DNA from 3 places in the Chryseobacterium proteolyticum genome. Region 3 is predicted to be linked to each of the others. Evidence: riboswitches for the same ligand, from Rfam matches in the RefSeq annotation. Region 3 holds a riboswitch; each other region holds the start of a gene.
What was found. Region 3 has a riboswitch for cobalamin ahead of ACJ5H0_RS07940 (TonB-dependent receptor plug domain-containing protein). Riboswitches for the same ligand answer to the same signal wherever they lie in the genome.

Region 1: linked by a shared signal. The riboswitch ahead of prpB (methylisocitrate lyase) and the one ahead of ACJ5H0_RS07940 (TonB-dependent receptor plug domain-containing protein) in region 3 are both predicted to bind cobalamin.
Region 2: linked by a shared signal. The riboswitch ahead of ACJ5H0_RS14310 (TonB-dependent receptor plug domain-containing protein) and the one ahead of ACJ5H0_RS07940 (TonB-dependent receptor plug domain-containing protein) in region 3 are both predicted to bind cobalamin.

Annotation. Positions count from the first base shown of each region.
Region 1 is NZ_JBJLWK010000004.1:147,272-153,884, forward strand. It holds gene ACJ5H0_RS16450 (GntR family transcriptional regulator) at 212-652, shown strand; gene ACJ5H0_RS16455 (aminotransferase-like domain-containing protein) at 597-1,625, shown strand; cobalamin riboswitch at 1,892-2,084, shown strand; gene prpB (methylisocitrate lyase) at 2,490-3,398, shown strand; gene prpC (bifunctional 2-methylcitrate synthase/citrate synthase) at 3,391-4,536, shown strand; partial or broken gene ACJ5H0_RS16470 (bifunctional 2-methylcitrate dehydratase/aconitate hydratase) at 4,582-6,034, shown strand; gene ACJ5H0_RS16475 (hypothetical protein) at 6,207-6,536, opposite strand; gene ACJ5H0_RS16480 (DUF4267 domain-containing protein) at 6,533-6,613, opposite strand, start outside.
Region 2 is NZ_JBJLWK010000003.1:726,570-733,182, forward strand. It holds gene ACJ5H0_RS14305 (transporter) at 1-519, shown strand, start outside; cobalamin riboswitch at 620-803, shown strand; gene ACJ5H0_RS14310 (TonB-dependent receptor plug domain-containing protein) at 1,104-2,942, shown strand; partial or broken gene ACJ5H0_RS14315 (YncE family protein) at 2,939-4,076, shown strand; gene ACJ5H0_RS14320 (cell surface protein) at 4,090-5,283, shown strand; gene ACJ5H0_RS14325 (T9SS type A sorting domain-containing protein) at 5,309-6,613, shown strand, end outside.
Region 3 is NZ_JBJLWK010000002.1:443,834-450,446, reverse strand. It holds gene ACJ5H0_RS07945 (YncE family protein) at 1-474, opposite strand, end outside; gene ACJ5H0_RS07940 (TonB-dependent receptor plug domain-containing protein) at 580-2,334, opposite strand; cobalamin riboswitch at 2,368-2,543, opposite strand; partial or broken gene ACJ5H0_RS07935 (cytidine deaminase) at 2,649-3,132, opposite strand; gene namA (NADPH dehydrogenase NamA) at 3,240-4,292, shown strand; gene ACJ5H0_RS07925 (DUF2752 domain-containing protein) at 4,322-4,612, shown strand; gene ACJ5H0_RS07920 (CCC motif membrane protein) at 4,632-4,952, shown strand; gene ACJ5H0_RS07915 (NAD(P)-dependent alcohol dehydrogenase) at 5,147-6,172, shown strand; gene ACJ5H0_RS07910 (endonuclease) at 6,248-6,613, opposite strand, start outside.

The DNA of each region.
Region 1 (6,613 bases), on a different contig from region 3:
GTCTCATGACAGCAAAAAGGTGATCGATTCCCTGGTCTGATCCTACGGTAAATTTGGATATAATTTCCATTATGATTCTTTTTTTACCCAAAGCTAATGGATTATTAAACTGTTGTATGAGTACAGTTGAGTACAATTGAATCAGTACAGTTGGTTTTTAATCATTTGTGCAAACACATTTGTACATTTGCTATGAAAAAGATGAAACGCCATGAAGACGTACAGATATGAGATTTTTACCACTGCTATTGAAGATAAAATAAAGACTGGAATGTTAAAGCCCGGCACCCGTCTACCGTCTGTGAGAGAGATTAAAGAAAATTATCATCTGAGTACAAGTTCGGTTCAAAGTGGTTATGATCATCTGGTGATGAAAGGATGGGTGAAAAATATTCCCCGTTCCGGTTATTTTGTAGCAGCTGATATTCCACAAATAAACAGTGAAATCTTACCACTTTACCCAGTCTCAAAAAATGAAGTTTTCAATAAAAACGTTGCTCTGATTTCATCAAGAAATAAGCCCTCCGAATATACCTCATTTAATTCGGCAGCACCTACGGATCTTTTGATTCCGCAAAAGCTCATTTTAAAAAAAAATGCAGGAAGTGATCCGCGAAAAAGGGACTTCACTTCTTCGCTACTATCCTGCTAACGGGTCATTAGAACTAAGAGATCTTATCGCTAAACGTGCTTCTCAATATGGATACACATTGCATCCTGAAAAATTAATCATTACAGATGGAGCATTGCAGGCACTTTACATTGCCCTGGCATCTGTGACAAATGCCGGTGATCTCATTGCTGTTGAAAGTCCGTGCGTTTTTTCTGTTTTGGAAGTAATTGCCAATCTGAAACTTAAAGCCATAGAAATTCCTGTCCGGGATAGAGATGGTTTTGATACGGGATATTTAAAAAAGATATGCGCGGATCATAATATCAGATCTCTTGTAGTTACACCTAATTTTCACAATCCTACCGGAATTCTGATGTCGGATATTGTAAAAAAAGAACTGCTTTCCATTGCGGAAGAATATGAGTTTCCGATTATCGAAAATGATATTTACGGAGACCTTTATTTTGGCAATGAGAGACCTTCGGGGATTGGGAGTTTTGATACCGGTGGCTGGGTAATAACTTTTTCTTCTTTTTCTAAAACATTGGCTCCCGGTATTCGCCTGGGATGGATGCATTCGGGAAAATTCCATGCGGAAGCAGAGAGAACCAGGTTTGCCTTAGGAAGATCTGTTGCTCCGGTATATCAGGAAATGGTCATTAAACTGCTTGAAGACCATAGCTATGATAAACATTTGCGTTCATTTCGTAAACAGCTATATAAGCAGGCTAAAGATGTGCTAGAGGTATTAAAAAGCCATTTTCCGGATGGGTCTTATTTTGAAGATCCTCAGGGTGGATACAGCATTTGGGGAAGTTTGCCTGAAGGAGTGGATATGGAGAAATTTTACGCTTATTGCGAACAGCAAAGAATATTATTTACTCCAGGAGAAATTTTTAGTCTTACCGATCAGTTCAGGTACCATTTCAGGATTATTTTTGCAGAACGTATCACATCCCATAGCCTGTTGGCTTTGCAAAATATAGGTGAGAATTTGAAACAGATATTGTGAGTGTTTTTCCGGCTTTTATCTGTTAATTCAGAATCATATTTTCATATTGAGAGCATATGCTTTTCTCAATAATCGTGTTTGTCGGATTTTTTTTGCAAGTGGCTTTTACATAATCAAGATCATTTTGATTATGATTTTGAAAATTGAAAATATATTTATAATGCCTATTTTCAAAGAATTACGAATTCCTAACTGTTGTTCGTAAATAATTATTTTCGTGTTTCAATAAAATACCTATATTTACCACCAAGGAGTTCATTTATACTTCTTTATCAACCGGAATTGGTTACACTTAGCTGTGAATTAAAAGGGAATCGTGTGTGAATCACGAACTGTCGCGCAACTGTAAGTAACACTCAAAAGGTTTTTATCAATCAGGGTTCACTGTTCTTTTTTTGAATGGGAAGGACGATAAAAATTGTTACAAGTCAGGAGACCTGCCTATTTCGAATTGACGATGCTTTCGCGATCTGAAGCTTATAGTCAGGTATGATACGATGTGATAACAGTGCCCGATATCTTTTTGTGTACATTATCATTTTTAAGAAATGGTTTACAGGTTTTGCTTTTCAGGGCTGTATCATTTCTACAGCTTGCTCGTATTAGTCCCTTTCCATAATTTTCTCTTTTACAAAGTATTGTGAAGTTTTATCAGCACCTTTTATATTGATTTATAAGCATTACAGGCTGATGGCAGCAATCTTTGACCGGATTGTTATTACATGAAAATGTAATGAGGCTGTTCAACCATTCATTAAGGTTTATAGGTCGTTTAATTATTTTAATCATTTAAAGAATAATCTTTCTTTAAATTGTTGGAAGAATGTGAGTTAAAATACATCAAAACGAACAATAATATTAAAGATGAGTAAAAATGTAAGTCTAGAGTCTGCCGGATTACGTTTCCGGGAGACGATGCAAAAAGAAAACCCTCTTCAGATTGTCGGGGCTATCAATGCCAATCATGCATTGCTGGCGCAACAGGCAGGATTCAATGCTATTTATCTTTCCGGAGGAGGAGTTGCTGCAGGATCGTTGGGAATTCCGGATCTGGGAATTACGACCCTTGAGGATGTTCTGATCGATATTCAACGAATAACCAATGTATGTGATTTACCTCTATTGGTGGATGTAGATACGGGGTTTGGTCCTTCGGCATTCAACGTAGCAAGAACTGTAAAATCATTAATTAAAGCCGGAGCAGGTGCTTTGCATATTGAAGACCAGGTGGGAGCGAAACGTTGTGGGCACCGTCCAGGTAAAGAAGTGGTAAGCAAAGAGGAAATGGTAGACCGTTTGAAGGCTGCTGTTGATGCTCGGACGGATGAAAATTTTGTGATCGGGGCACGTACTGATGCTTTTGCCAATGAAGGGCTTGAAAAAACATTGGAAAGGGCTGTTGCCTATAAAGAAGCCGGAGCAGATTTCATCTTTGCGGAGGCTGTTCCTGATTTAAGCTATTATCAAAAGTTTGTAGACGCTACAGGTATTCCTGTACTGGCCAATATTACAGAATTCGGAATGATTAAAATGTATACTGCTGATGAACTGAAAGATGCGGGAGTCGGTTTGATTTTATATCCCCTTTCTGCTTTCCGGGCGGCAAATAAGGCAGCACTGAATGTTTACGAGCATATCCGGAAAGATGGAACCCAGGCTCATGTAATTGATACCATGCAGACCCGGGAAGAGCTTTACAAAAGCATTGGATACCATGATTACGAACAAAAATTAGATAACCTATTTAAACAGAACAAGAATGTCAATGAATAACGAACCAACATTTAAGCCTAAGAAAAGTGTAGCGCTTTCCGGGGTTGCCGCAGGTAATACTGCACTTTGCAGTGTAGGAAAAAGTGGAAATGATCTCCATTACAGAGGTTATGACATTTTGGACCTCGCAGAAAAAGCAGAATTTGAGGAGGTAGCCTATCTTCTTATTTACGGACAGCTACCAACAGGAGCCCAGCTAAAAAACTATAAAGCCAAATTGAAATCACTGAGAGGATTACCACATTCTGTAAGAAATATCCTGAAAAGTATTCCTGCAGCTGCCCATCCGATGGATGTAATGCGCTCCATGGTTTCAGCAATTGGAAGTATTCAGCCTGAAAAAGACGATCATAATGTGGCGGGAGCAAGGGATATTGCAGACAAATTACTGGCATCATTCAGTTCCGGACTTTTGTATTGGTATCATTATACGCATAACGGAAAAGAGATTGATGTAGAAACTGATGATGATACTATTGGGGGCCATTTTCTTCACCTGTTGCATGGTAAAAAAGCACCTGATTCCTGGGTGAAGGCAATGGAAATCTCTCTTAATCTGTATGCAGAGCATGAATTTAACGCTTCTACTTTTACTGCGCGTGTTATTGCGGGAACCTCTTCAGATTTTTATTCCTGTATAACGGGAGCTATCGGTGCTTTAAGAGGTCCTAAACATGGTGGGGCGAATGAAGTGGCTTTCGAAATTCAGAGTCGTTATAATTCCCCGGATGAAGCGGAAGAGGATATCAGAAGGCGTATTGGTAACAAAGAAGTAATTATTGGATTTGGACATCCGGTGTACACCATATCGGATCCGCGAAACGTAGTGATAAAAAAAGTAGCGAAAGAACTTTCCGAAGAGGCCGGAGATATGTTGCTTTATCATATTGCTGAAAGGCTGGAAACCATAATGTGGGAAGAAAAGAAAATGTTCCCTAACCTGGATTGGTTCTCAGCGGTTTCGTATCATCTGATGGGAGTGCCAACCCTTATGTTCACTCCGTTATTTGTTATTTCAAGAGTCACCGGATGGAGTGCCCACATCATTGAACAAAGGCAGGATGGCAAAATTATCCGTCCAAGTGCCAATTACACCGGGCCTGAAAATAAAGAATTTGTTCCTATCACAAGCAGATAATACAATCGATTTAAAATATAAACTAATTAAACTTAAAACAAAAAGATGTCATCACACATTTCAAATGAAAGACCACAACCAGATCAGGTATTAACAGATATTGCAGATTACGTATTGAACTTCGAAATTAAAAACGACCTGGCCTGGAAAACGGCCCAATACTGCCTTTTAGATACTATTGGATGTGGATTGGAAGCTTTAACTTATCCTGCCTGTACGAAATTATTGGGACCTATTGTAAAAGGAACTGTTGTTCCGAATGGAGCAAAAGTGCCGGGAACTCAGTTTCAATTGGATCCGGTTCAGGCGGCTTTCAATATCGGAGCTATTATTCGTTGGCTGGATTTTAATGATACATGGCTAGCTGCAGAATGGGGACATCCTTCTGATAACTTAGGAGGAATTTTAGCAACCGCTGACTGGTTGTCCAGAACCCATATTGCAGAAGGAAAAGCTCCTTTGAAAATGAAGCAGGTGCTGGAAGCCATGATCATGGCGCATGAGATTCAGGGTGTAATTGCTCTTGAAAATTCATTCAACAGAGTAGGTTTAGATCACGTTTTATTAGTGAAGTTGGCTTCTACGGCCGTTGTAGGGAAATTAATTGGATTGACCCGTGATGAGCTGATCAATGCGATCTCATTGGCCTTTGTGGACGGACAATCTTTAAGAACATACCGTCATGCTCCTAACACAGGAAGTCGTAAGTCATGGGCAGCCGGAGATGCCACTTCCAGAGCTGTCCGTTTAGCATTAATTGCCAAAACCGGCGAAATGGGTTATCCTTCGGTACTTACGGCTAAAACATGGGGATTCTATGATGTTTCATTTAAAGGAAATGAATTCAAATTTCAGCGTGAATACGGTTCTTATGTAATGGAGAATGTATTGTTTAAGATCTCTTTCCCTGCTGAATTCCATTCACAAACAGCCGTGGAAGCAGCTATGACATTGCACCATCAATTAAAAGGGATGGGCAAAACAACTGACGATATTAAAAAAAATTACTATTCGTACGCATGAAGCGGCTATCAGGATTATCGATAAAAAAGGTCCCCTGAATAATCCTGCAGACAGAGATCATGCGATTCAATATATGGTAGCGGTACCTCTTATCTTCGGAAGGCTGACTGCTGCCGACTATGAAGATAATATTGCTTCAGATGCAAGGATTGATATTCTTCGTGATAAAATTGAATGTATCGAGGAGGTTCAGTTTACCACTGATTACCATGATCCTGAAAAACGTTCCATTGCCAATGCATTAACAGTAGAGTTAAATGACGGAACTGTTTTGGAAGAAGTAAAAGTAGAGTATCCTATAGGACATAAACGAAGAAGGGATGAAGGAATTCCTGAACTGATTAAAAAGTATAAAGTGAATCTCGCCCGTATATTCCCGGAAAAGCAGCAAAGACTTGTATTGGAAAATTCTCTGGAGTATGATAAGCTGGTTAACCTCAATGTTAATGAGTTTGTGGATCTTTTGGTTATTTAATTATCTGAAATTCAATAAATAATTTCAGAAAAATAAAATAAATACTGACTTACCAAACACCTTAAAACAGATATTTGATTTTTTTTTCAAAGCCTGAACAATCGTGAAGTTCAGGCTTTGATATGTAATAACTTTTTATTGAAAATAAAATTGAAATTGTATCGAAGAATACCTACGTTTTGATGACTCCTATCAAGCCTGCAAGGATAGCCATTCCGAATAAAAGATAGAACACTTTCGTTGGAACATTTTTCCCACTGTATATTCCGCAAAAAGTTGAAACTCCTAAAAACAAAAATGATTTTGGGATGATCTTATACAAATTGATGTGAGGGTATTTCAGGACGACAAGGAGAATTCCTGTTAATAAAATGGTAACTCCAATAAGAATGTTTTTTTTATGAAGAACCTTATTCTGTTGAGGAAATAATATGGCAAGCTGAATAATAAATACTAAGAATGCGATGAAATGTAAAATCAGAACGATATTAAATAAAATCATGATAGTATTAGTTTATGGTTTTGTAAATAATAAAATCCACACGACAGACAAATGATAACGGCGATCAGGTGGGAAAC
Region 2 (6,613 bases), on a different contig from region 3:
TCTAAAGATGCATCTCACCAATTAAATGGAGGATTAGGAATAAAAGTTCCGTTAGGAAGATTTGATGAAAAAGGAATTACGGGAGTGAATCCGAGTTTCCAATTGGGAACAGGAAGCTGGGATTATCAGATGGTTGTGAATTATAAATACCAAAAGAACAAAGTTGCGGTAATTGTTAATACGGATTATACTGTTAAAGGTGAAAATAAGAAGTATTATCAGTTTGGAAACCAATGGAACTATGCAGCTACCGGATTTTATCAGCTTTATGCGGACAAAAAAATGATCTTTTCCGGGAAAGCCGGATTACAGGGAGAAGTATATGATAGGAATAAGCAATTTGATGAAGCCTTACCGGATACTGCCGGAAGTGCTTTATATGGAAAATTAGGCTTTGAACTTTCCTATAGTAAATGGAGCCTGGGTAGTGAACTGATGCTTCCTGCCTATTCAAATCTGGCCGGTGGAAACATTGAAGCTAAATCCAGATTCAGTGTGTTTATTAACTTTGGGATATAAAAATCAAATGAACATTCCGTTACTCATGTAACGGAATGTTTGTTTTTATTCTGTTGAAAATCATTTTATTAAGTATAATATTGTTTCTAAGAAGAATTTTCTATCTTTGCCGGAATCTGGTGAGCTGTAAAAGGCTTTTAAAAGGGAATCCGGTGTAAATCCGGAACAGACCCGCTGCTGTAAACTCTAAACCAAAATTTTTGATGTATATATCCACTGTTTTTAATGGGAAGGATTTCAAAAATGGAGTAAGTCAGAAGACCTGCCAGAAGATTAAAGTTTGATGCTTTCGTGGAATAAAGCTAAGGACAACAATGCTTCTGTGCAGCTATGGCTGTACAATGTTATTGCTGCTTTCTTATATCCATTAGTGTCAAGATTATTCTCAGTGAGCTAATGGAACCGAAATTTACTTTTACAACTAAAAAAATAATTATCACAATCCTTGTGCTAATTAACCAGCTTTATTTTTCTCAGTCAAGAGATAGTATAAAGGAAAAAGGGATCCTTCCGGTTACCATTATAAAAAAGATTTTAAAGAAATTCTTCCCGCTCAAACTCTTTCAGGAGAACAGCTGGAAAGGTTGAACAGCCAGTCCGTAGCCGATGCATTACGCTATTTTTCGGGAGTACAGATCAAGGATTACGGTGGAATTGGCGGATTGAAAACGGTTAATATCCGAAGCATGGGTAGCCAGCATGTCGGTGTTTTCTATGATGGGATTCAATTGGGAAATGCACAAAACGGGGTTATCGATCTGGGAAAGTTTTCGCTGGATGATATCGGAGAAATTTCATTATACAACGGACAGAAAAGTGAGATCTTTCAGCCTGCAAAAGATTTTGGATCTTCCGGCTCAATTTATCTCCAACCCAAGACTCCTTATTTTTCCGGAAATAAAAAAACGAATCTTGTACTTAGAATAAAAAACAGCTCAATCGATCTTTTCAACCCGTCATTTCGATTGGAGCAAAAGCTTTCAGATAAAATTTCCGTAAGTTTCAGCTCCGAATTTATACAGAGTGACGGACAATATAAATACAAATACCAGAAAAAACACCCTGATGGTACTATAGCCAATGATACAATTGCAACAAGATATGATTCTTATATTACTGCCAAAAGATTTGAGACCAGCCTGCAGGGAAATCTGAATAATGGAGACTGGAATGTCAGGGGCTACGGATATATTTCAGATCGTGGGATTCCCTCAGCAATTGTGAATAATGGTTTTGATCCGAAAGGACAAAAATTACTTGATAGAAATTATTTTGTTCAGGCTCACCTGAGGAAAAAAATATTTTCAAAATTTGAGACTCAGCTCAAAGCTAAATTTGCCTACGACTATACCCGGTATATGGATACGGTAAATGTAGCTGAAACGGCTTTAAAAACGGATAATACATATATCCAGAGAGAATTATATTTATCATCTTCCAATATTTACTCAATTACACCAAACTGGGATGTTAGTGCTAATGTTGATTTCCAGTATAATAATCTGGATTCCGATCTTAAGCTTTTCTCATTTCCCACGCGTTATACCTCATTGGTTGCTTTTGCAACCACTTACCAATGGAACCGGTTTAAATTTCTTGGAAGTGTTTTAGGCACTTTTATTCGGGAGAATGTTGAACGTAATTCCAAGTCGCCGGATAAGAGTGAATGGACACCCTCTGCATTTTTGAGTTACCAGCCACTGGCCTTTAAGAATTTAACTGTGAGAGCATTTTATAAAAGGATTTTTAGAATGCCGACTTTCAATGACCTGTACTATACCATGATCGGGAATGTTTTTCTTAAACCTGAATTTACCAATCAATATGACGTAGGTTTTACTTATCAGAAGACTTATAACCATCAGGTTCTGAAAAGTATTTACTTCAAGGCAGACGGGTATTATAACAAAGTGGAAAATAAGATCATTGCAGTGCCCACAACCAATCTTTTCAGATGGATGATGACGAATCTTGGAGATGTTCAGATCATAGGATCAGATGTGAATATACAGGCTGAGCTGGACCTTGGGAAAGTAATATTGAAACCATTGTTGAGCTATACCTACCAAAGTGCACGCGATTTTACTGAAAAAGGAGAGTCATATTATGGAGATCAGATTCCTTATGTGCCGTGGCATTCAGGAACTTTTACTTTGATGGCTGATTATAAGGAGTGGAGCTTTAATTATAGCTTTATGTATACGGGGAAACGTTATGATGCACAACAAAACAATATTGAATATAATCTCATCAAACCCTGGTATACGCACGATTTATCGATTCAGAAAAGGTTTAACTGGTATTCTCACCAGTTCAAGGTAAGCTTTGAGGTCAATAATACTTTGAATCAGCACTATGATGTGGTAAGGAACTATCCAATGCCAGGAAGAAATTTTAAACTTATTGTAAGCTATACATTATGAAAAAAATAAGCTATTACGTGTTCTTATTCATTGCGTTTTCACTACTGTCATGCAGAACAGATGAATACACTCCGAAAGAAGAAGTTGAGACGGGTCTTACACAACCGGAAAATACTGCAATCAAAGGTTTTTATGTTTTGAATGAAGGAAATATGGGGAGCAATAAATGCACTCTTGATTTTTTTGATTATACAACAGGAAACTACAGAAGAAATATTTATGCAGAAATTAATCCCAATGTTGTTAAAGAATTAGGCGATGTGGGAAATGATATTCAGATTTACGGAGGTAAATTGTATGTTGTGGTGAATGTGTCCAATAAAATCGAAGTGCTGGATGCAAAAACAGCAAAGCGAATCAAAACAATCCAGTTACAAAACTGCAGGTACATTAAATTCAAAGATGGAAAAGCCTATGCCAGCAGTTACGCTGGGCCTGTTGATATCAATCCTAATTCTCCTAAAGGAAAAGTTGTGGAGATTGATACGACTTCCCTTGCCATTCAAAGACAAGTTACCGTAGGATATCAGCCTGAAGAAATTGAGATTGTGGGAAACCAGCTTTTTGTAGCTAATTCAGGAGGGTATATGGTTCCAAATTATGATAAAACTGTTTCTGTGATCGATCTCAATACATTTACAGAAAGTAAAAAAAATAAATGTTGCAATCAACCTTCACCGCCTTAAAAAGGATAATTACGGGGATTTGTATGTAAGCTCAAGAGGAGATTATTACAATGTACCATCAAGTTTATTCCTCGTTGATGTAGCAACCGGAACTGTGAAAAAAGATTTTCATCTCGCAGTGAGTGAAATGACCATTGTGAATGATAAGCTTTATTACTATGGAAATGAATTCAATTATAATACCCATTCTTACACTAAAACTTTTGGAATTATTGATGTAAAGACCGAACAGGTGATTTCTGATAAAATTATCGATCAGGAATATGCAGATGCAATCAAGGCTCCTTATGGAATTGCTGTAAATCCCATTACTGAGGATATTTATATTACCGATGCGAGGAATTATGTATCCACGGGATTTGTCTATTGCTTTAATAAAAGTGGTCATTTTAAATGGAAAACGGAAGGAGGGAATATTCCGGCTCACTTTACCTTTTTATATAAATAACTGAATCTTAGATATGGACAGAAAAATTTTAAAAATAATACCTGCTGTACTGGTTATATTTCTTTTAACCGGAATATCAGGATGTAAAAGTGACAGAGATGAAGAGTTTTCATTTAAGGGATTGGAAGAGTCTTATACGATCAATCGTTTTAAGGTACTGAATATTCCCGCAAATGTTCCTGGCAAACTCACCTGGAGTATTAAAGATTCCATTATTTCTGAAGGATCCGAACTCGATTTTATCAGCCCTTACGCGAAGACATATCCACTGACACTGAAAATAGAACAAAATGGAAATGTGAAAACATATCAATCTACCATTATTGTAAATAAGGAGCCGGGTTCCTACAGTAAATATATTGCCAGTGTACTGGATTTCCGACCTGCAATAGGACAGTTTACCAATGAAATTCCTGAATATCTTGCTGGAAATACTGCCAATACTATGTTGCAAAAAGCCAGGGAATCTTTAATCGGCTCAAATTCCACAATGATCAGTTTAGGAGGATTCGGGGGCTATGTTGTTTTTGGGTTTGATCATACGATTCCAAATATGAACGGCCGGGATTTTAAGATTCTTGGAAATGCTTTCTGGGGAAATAATGCTAACGATCCACGTTCGGGTTCTTGTGAGCCGGGAATTATTATGGTGGCTTATGACAGAAATAAAAACGGGAAACCTGATGATAATGAGTGGTACGAAATTGCTGGAAGTGAATATTTTAAAAATACAACCGTAAAGAATTACAGCATCACTTATTTCAAACCCAATGAAACTAAACTTCCTGTTCCCGGAAGTGAGCCATGGCAAACTGATATCGAATATATTAAATGGCAGGATAATCAGGGAAATACCGGATTTAAAACCAAGAACGGGTTCCATGATCACAGCTACTTCCCTTTATGGATTTCTGATGCTTCTTACAGCTTGTCAGGAACTAGATTACAAAACAATTTTTACGATCAGAGTGGAAATGGGTCTTATTGGATTGGTAAATCATATGACTTTGGATACGCGGATAACGCTCCGAATAATGATGAGGCATCCAATATTGATATTTCCTGGGCCGTAGATAAGAGCGGGAAATATGTAAAGCTTCCGGGGATCGATTTTGTAAAAGTGCACACGGGAATCAATCAGGAAGCAGGCTGGCTGGGAGAAGTGTCTACGGAAGTAGCAGGAGCATACGATTTATACATAAAATAAAATTCAACAATAAATTTATTTAAAAATGAAAAAGATCTATCTTTTAACTTTACTGTTATTCTTTGCATTTTTCACGAATGCACAGGTCACAGTTCAGGGCGTGCCCCGAAATGACATCAAACAAAATTCAGTACATAAAAATGGGCTGAAAACAACAACTACTGTAACCAGTTTTTCTGATATTCAGTACTGGGTGGGGACGGGTTCTAAAAAGGCGGCTTTTGTTGTCCAATGGAATGATGGAAAAAATCCTGATGCTTTAGTTTGGGGATTTAAGTGGGATGGAAATGCTACAGGAGAGGATATGCTAAAGGCCATTGCTAAAGCGGACCACCGTTTTTATTCTTTGGTGTATCAGGGAACTACTTTCGGAACAGCGATCGGAGGACTTGGTTTTGATCTGAACGGACAAGGGACCAATGGATTATACAAGAATAACAATGTAACATATCCATTGTATCCTTTAAATGGTATCATCAATACGACAGCATATGATTTCGATGATTATACAGCGATAGATGCGGCTAATGATCACTGGAAGTCTGGCTGGACTACCGGATACTGGTCTTATTGGGTGAAGAATCCTACAGATACCGATTTTGGATATTCTAGTTTAGGTGCCAGCAGCCGTACTTTAGAAAACGGAGCATGGGATCTTTGGAATTTTTATCCGGGAATGGTTGATCAGCCGATTTCTACAACATTAACACCAGTATCGGCTTATGCTTCACCGGCAACTTTTACAGATGGTTATTTTATGGTGAATGAAGATTGGTATGGACATACCAATGGCTCTGTTAATTTTGTAAATAATAATGGTCAGATCAACTATAGGATATATAGTGACAAAAATAATAATGAAGCATTCGGAGCTACTACACAGTATGGAACGATCTATGGTGATAAGTTTTACTTTATTTCGAAACAGGCTGCTGATGGGGGTGATACACAATATACACCTGGAGGGAGACTTGTTGTAGCGAATGCCACTACCATGCAAAAGATCGCTGGATTTAATACTATTGGAGGAGGAGATGGAAGGTTTTTCCTAGGTGTCAATGAACATAAGGGATATATTGGAACCACTACCGGAATCTTTTTATTTGATATTGATAATTTGCAGGTTGGAACTTTAGTGCCCGAAACTAATGGTAAAGGTCAGATTGGGAATATGATTCGTACATCGCAATATGTATTTGCTGTGACACAAAACGGGGGAATTCTTGTGATCAACCCGAATACCAACGCTGTTGTTCAGACTATTGCAGGTGCATTTTATTCAATTGTGCAGGCTAAAGATGGAAGTGTTTGGGCGATTCAGCAACAGAAA
Region 3 (6,613 bases):
TTTCTTAACAAAAGATAGATCTGAATTTTTATAAATACTTACATATTTAGCTCCCTGATATTTATCATTGGTTACATAGATATTATTATTGGCAACGGCAACATAACGGGGATTATCTATTTGATTGGTAATTTCACCTGCACTTTTAAAAGTATATCGATTTACTACCTGGATTTTATTTGAGTTGTTTAACAAGAGATACGCTTTATCCCCGTTGAATGCCATAGCTTGTAAAACATCACCCAATTGGTTTCCATTATTATTTTTGGAAAAGATGCTGTTTTGACTAAAAGTTAAGTCTCTTGAAACGAAAGTTACTTCTGCATTTGGCTTTCCGAAATTTCCTTCGTTCGAAATTAAATATCCGTTTTCATAAGTTACTACAGGCAAAGTATTATCACTATCAGTACTACAGGAAATATTGAAAAGTAGTACTACAGCAAATAATAGTTGTAAAAGTCTAGTTATTTTCATGTTATTTTTTATTAAAAATTTATCGTTGCGGAAATACTGTAATTACGTTTTGGCATCGGATAATAAGACACCGTTTCATAAACAGTATTGGTTAAATTATTGATTTTAAAACCTAAGACATATTTTTTTTAAGATCGTTGCTGATACACCCGTGTTCATGACGAAATAAGAATCTATCGCATCTTCTCTTTTTTCATCTGTTGTAGTGTATGTAAGACCATTAAAAACTCCCTGAACATAAAGTTTTAGGAAAGAATACTGATAATCAAAATTTCCAAAAACCTTATGGAGAGGGACATACATCATTTGCTTTTTAGTTTCCTGATTGATGGATTTTGCAAGTGTATATCCTATATTAAATCTAAAATGGTGTTCTTTAAGCTGTTTATCAAAAGTAATCTGTGATTCTAAACCATAAGACTTCACTTTATTGATATTAACTGGGGACCAATATCCGTGAGCTGTCGGCAACCACACTATATTATCCGATATATAAAGATAATACGGACTTAATGCAAGTTTAATATTACCCCATTTAAACTCATGGTCCATATCCATCTGGTAAGACCTTTCCGGTTTTAGGTTTGGATTTCCTCCGGGATTCCAATACAGATCATTGAATGTTGGAAATCTGAAATTTCTGGATACATTTACTCCAAGATTATACCATTGTACCGGACTCCATTTTCCCGAGAATGAGTAAAGCAATGGCGAACTTATATTCTCTACAAAATCCTTTTTAACACCAGCTTCAAAACGCAGATCTTTCGTCGGAAAATATCGTATTAACCCCGCTAAAGAGCCTACATTTCTACTTACATTACCAATTCCTTCAGTTTTTACACCTTGGAGATCAGGCTGATACCCCTCACCTTTGTTTACCTGGAATTCGGTGATGATGTTGACATTAAGTTCAGGTACGATGAAATAATTAAAATCATTTTTAAAGATATAATTTTTCCCTGTTGAACCACTGGTCTTCGGAGCATTGTAATTGCCAAAATATTGGAAATTTTCTTCTGTGTAAGCAGCTTTTAAGCTATTTGAAAATTTACTTTTAGTAATATCCCAGGAAAGTAAGCTTCTGGTGCTTTGTGTCTCGTATTTTGTACGGTTGCCATTCTCTACAAAAATCGGATAATTCTGTGTCGAGTCAAAAAACTGACTTTGCCATGAGATCGTCTGATGTCTCGCAATTTTATAGGAGATTCCAACATTAAACGTACTGTTAAAGTATTTGCCGTTTCTATTAATATAGTTTTTTTCTTCCACTTTATAATCATTCTGACTGATCGAATGATTTCCTGAGACTTTAAAACTCAGCTTTTCATTGCTGTAGGAGGCCGTTCCGAAATTATTAAAAGTACCAAATGATCCACCCTCAGAATACAGGGAGGCTTTAAAACCTTTATTGAAATCCAGATTATTATTGAGATGTATACTTCCGCCGATTGCACCACTTCCGTATATTACACTTCCGCCACCGGCTTTCACTCCGATCTCATCATATCCGAAAAGAGGAATATTATTAATGTCTCCCTGACCAAGAAATATCGAATTGATATTGATTCCATTCCAAACAAAGGCTGTCTGTGGAGCAGAGGTTCCTCTGAACGAAGGCGAAGAAACTGCACCTCGTCCGTTTTCCTTGATATAAATACTGGATTGGAAACGTAAAAGTTCTGAAAGATTCGTGGAATTCTTTTCAGCATCCTGAGGAGTAATGGGAGTAACCTTATGAAAAAGTTTTACCTTGTTCATCTGGTTGTCAAAAATATAAACGGTATCGATTGCTTTCTCTTGTCCCAGACAAAGAAAATAAGCAGATGACGATAAAAGCAGTACTAAGGTTTTTTTCATACTATTTTACTTTTCCACCGAAAGCAATATATTTTTGATATTATCATTTTGGCAGGTCTCCTGACTTTCGCATTTCTATACCTTCCCGTTTTCACAGTGGTTTCTTATAGAAATTTTAATTGCGATCTACAGTTGCGGGGACAGTCTGGGATTTTCACCCAATTCCCTATTATTTCAATAGCTTGAAAACCAAAATTTTTGCAAAGATAAGTTTTTAAAAAGAAATCTCAGTCGTATCTGTTAATTTGTAATCAAAACAATGGTCTGCAGAAAAAATAACGATTCCCAGAACCTCAGAATTGAGAGTTTCACGATTACAAGAACGTCGAGTCAAAGTAAAATGGCAATAGATCTTTAATCGAATTTACCTTAACGATTTCATCATTCATACTGGAAAAATAAAGATCAATATTTTCTTTTTGTTTTGTTTCGTATTCAATAAGACTTTGTCTGCAGGCGCCACACGGGGGAATCGGTGGTGTTTTTTCAGAAGATTCTTTAGGGCCTCCTACGATAAAAATCTTTTTGATCTTTTCCTCAGGAAAATTTGCACCTATCCAGAATAGAGCTGTTCTTTCAGCACAAAGTCCGGATGGAAAAGCTGCATTTTCCTGATTGTTACCGGAAAATATTTCTCCGTTTTCAAGTAATACGGAGCACCCGACCAAAAATTGGGAATAAGGGGCATAAGCATTTTCGCGGGCTTGTTTTGCTCTTTCGAAAAGTTTTTTTTTCTATATCGTTCAGTTCAGAGCTATTTTTAAAATATTCGTAGCCGATCTGTATATCTTTTTTCATATATTTATTGGAGCCTAAAAAGGGGAGGTAAAATTAGTTCTTTTTAATCACGTGGGCAACCCGGGATTATTTCCTCTCCATTAGTAAAATTCAAAAATTAATAGACAATGTTATATACTCCGATACAATTCAGAAATATTAAACTCTCTAACCGATGGGTTATGTCACCTATGTGTATGTATTCAAGTGAAAACGGAATGGCTAATGACTTTCATTTCGTACATTACGGAAGCAGATCACAAGGTGGTACCGGACTGATAATGATTGAAGCAACGGGTGTTGAACCCCGGGGAAGGATCACTAATAAATGTATGGGAATATGGAATGACGAACAAGCTGAAAAACTTCAGCAGATTGTCAACTTTGTCCACTCCAATTCTGAGAGTAAAATCGGAATCCAGCTGGCACATGCCGGAAGAAAAGGCTCTACCTGGAATAATATTCAAATTCCAGTGGAAGAGGGGTGGGAAACTCTGGCACCTAGCCCGATTCCTTATCATCCTACAGAAAGAATTCCACACGCTCTGACGCTGGAAGAAATCAAAACTCAGGTTCAGAATTTTAAAGAAGCAGCAAGAAGAGCTGTGAAAGCAGGATTTGACATTATAGAGATCCACGGAGCGCATGGATATTTAGTTCATCAGTTTTTATCTCCGCTTTCGAATATACGAACAGATGAATATGGAGGCAGCTTCGAAAACAGAATACGATTTTTAATAGAAATAGTAGATGCGGTAAACGAGGAACTGAATGATAATACTGCATTGTTTGTGAGAATCTCAGGAACAGAATATGCTGAAAATGGATGGGATATCGAAAGCAGTGTAGAGCTTGCAAAAATACTGAAGCAGCATAAGGTGGATTTAGTGGACGTTTCAAGTGGTGGGAATATTCATGGAGCAAAGATTGCTGTCTTTGACGGTTATCAGGTCCCCTTATCATCACAGGTAAAAAATAAAGCTGAAGTGAAGACGGGAGCAGTAGGTTTGATCACAAAAATAGAGCAGGCTGAGGATATTTTACAGAAGGGTGATGCCGATCTTATTTTTGTAGCCAGGGAAATTCTTAGAAATCCATATATTGCAGTTCAGGGATCCTTTGAAATGAATGAAAACTGTTTTTTCCCACATCAATATCTAAGAGCTAAAATTTCTTCTTAATTTTAGAAACCAAAATAAAAGTTCAGGAAATGAAGATTGAAGATTTTATGCTACCTTGTCCAAGCAAAAAATTCTTAGGAATTGAATGTTTTGGTTGTGGTACCCAAAGGGCAATTGTTTTAGTCTTTGAGGGAAAATTTTCAGAGGCTTTTCATATGTTTCCTGCGGTCTACACCTTACTTCTTTTTTTGCTTATGGTAGGAGTGAACTTTATTGATAAAAAAAGAAGCTATGGTAATGTACTGGTTTTTTTAGCCATTATTAATTCAATTATCATGGTGGTTTCTTATTTTTATAAACATCCTTTAACATTACATTAAATTATTAAAATAACTAACTATGAATCAAAAATTACCAAACGCGACAACCGTACTAGTACTAGGAATCGTCGCTATCCTCGGAAGCTGTTGCTGTAACGGGATTGTAGGTGTAATCTGTGGATTAATCGGAATGAATCTGTACAATAAGGATAATACGCTATATCTTCAGAATCCGGGAGTATATTCAGACTATGATAACCTTAAAACAGGAAGAATATTATGCATCATTGGTCTGATTATAGGAGTTCTGAGTCTTGCCTATATGATCTTTGTCCTTTCTACTGTCGGCTGGGACGGATATATGGAGCAGATTAATCAGCTTAAAAATATGGGAAAATAACTTTAATGATATGATCGAACTGAATGACCGCAATTTTGCGGTCATTTTTTGTTGGTGGGTTGTTTGTAATTTTCTTCAATGTAATACGTAAATAGGAAATTTTATCGGAAACATGATTTATTTAATGGTATTTATTCATGTAAACCAGTATGTTATTAGTAAATTGAAGTATATAAATTTCAAATATTAATTGTATGAAAGCAGTACGTTTTTTCGGACATAAAGATGTCCGTGTTGTAGATGATATGGAAATCCCAAAACCATCAGGAGAAGAAGTGTTATTAAAGATTGGAGGTGCAGGTGTTTGTCATTCGGATTTGCATATTATAGATGAAGGTACAGTTTCGGGTTCTGTTTTTACTTTGGGACATGAGAATGCGGGATGGATTGAAGAAATCGGTTCAGATGTCAAAGGATATAAAAAAGGGGATGCTGTCTTAGTCTATGGACCTTGGGGATGCGGGCATTGTAAACCCTGTCAGCAATCAAAAGAGAACTATTGTGACCATCAGTCAGAAATGGCGTATGGTGGAGGATTAGGACTGAATGGCGGGATGGCAGAATATATGCTTGTTCCATCGTCCCGTTTATTGGTTCCTATTTATGATCTTGATCCCGTTATAGCTGCACCACTTACCGATGCTGCTTTAACCCCGTATTCAGCGATCAAAAGGTCACTGGATAAATTGATGGCAGATGAGTATGTGGTGGTGATCGGTGTTGGGGGATTAGGGCATGTTGCACTTCAGATTTTACGGGAGATCAGCGGAGCTGAAATTATTGCATGTGATGTCACAGAAGATAAGCTGGCCTTTGCCAGAGAGCTTGGAGCTTCTTACACCATTAATTCCAAAGATGCTGATGCTGCAGAACAGATCAAAAAGATTACCGGAATAAAAAAGGCTAAAGTAGTATTGGATTTTGTTGGAGCAACTTCGACCATTGAGTTGGGAACTAAGGTTGTAAGCCTTGACGGAGACCTTACCATTGTAGGATTGGGAGGAGGACATTATCAATACAATATGTCCGGATTGCCATTTGGGGTAAGTATGACTAATCCTTACTGGGGCTCCCGGGTGGAACTGATGGAGGTTGTAGGACTTGCCAGACAAAAGAAAATCCATATTGAAATTGAAAAATATAAGCTCGATCAGGCTAATGAGGTTTATGACCGGCTAAGAGAAGGAAAAATCAAAGGCAGAGCGGTCTTGATTCCCTGATATTTAAACTACCAATAAAAAGCCTTCTCTTTATTAAGAGAAGGCTTTTTTTATTTTAAATAAAATCCTGAAAGCTTATTTAACGATAAACTTAAGACTGGAATTATCCAGTTTTAAGATATAGACACCTTGCTCAAGATTTTTAATTTTAATTGAATTCCTGCTGTTTTTGAAGGGGCTGTTAATTGTTTGCATTATTTTCCCTTGCAAATTATAGATCTCAGCTTTTTTAATATTCTGAGTTTCTCCTTTTATGAAAATCTCCTGATTTGAAATGGGATTAGGATAAACCTGTAAATCTTTTGACTCAGGCTGAACATCAGAAGAGATACTCTTGCTTTGCTTTCCTGTCCCTGAGTAGCAAGTCCAGCTCAGGTTGTCAAGAGCTACACGATTGCTTGATGAATTATTATCCAATGTCACTACTACATTCCCGGAAAC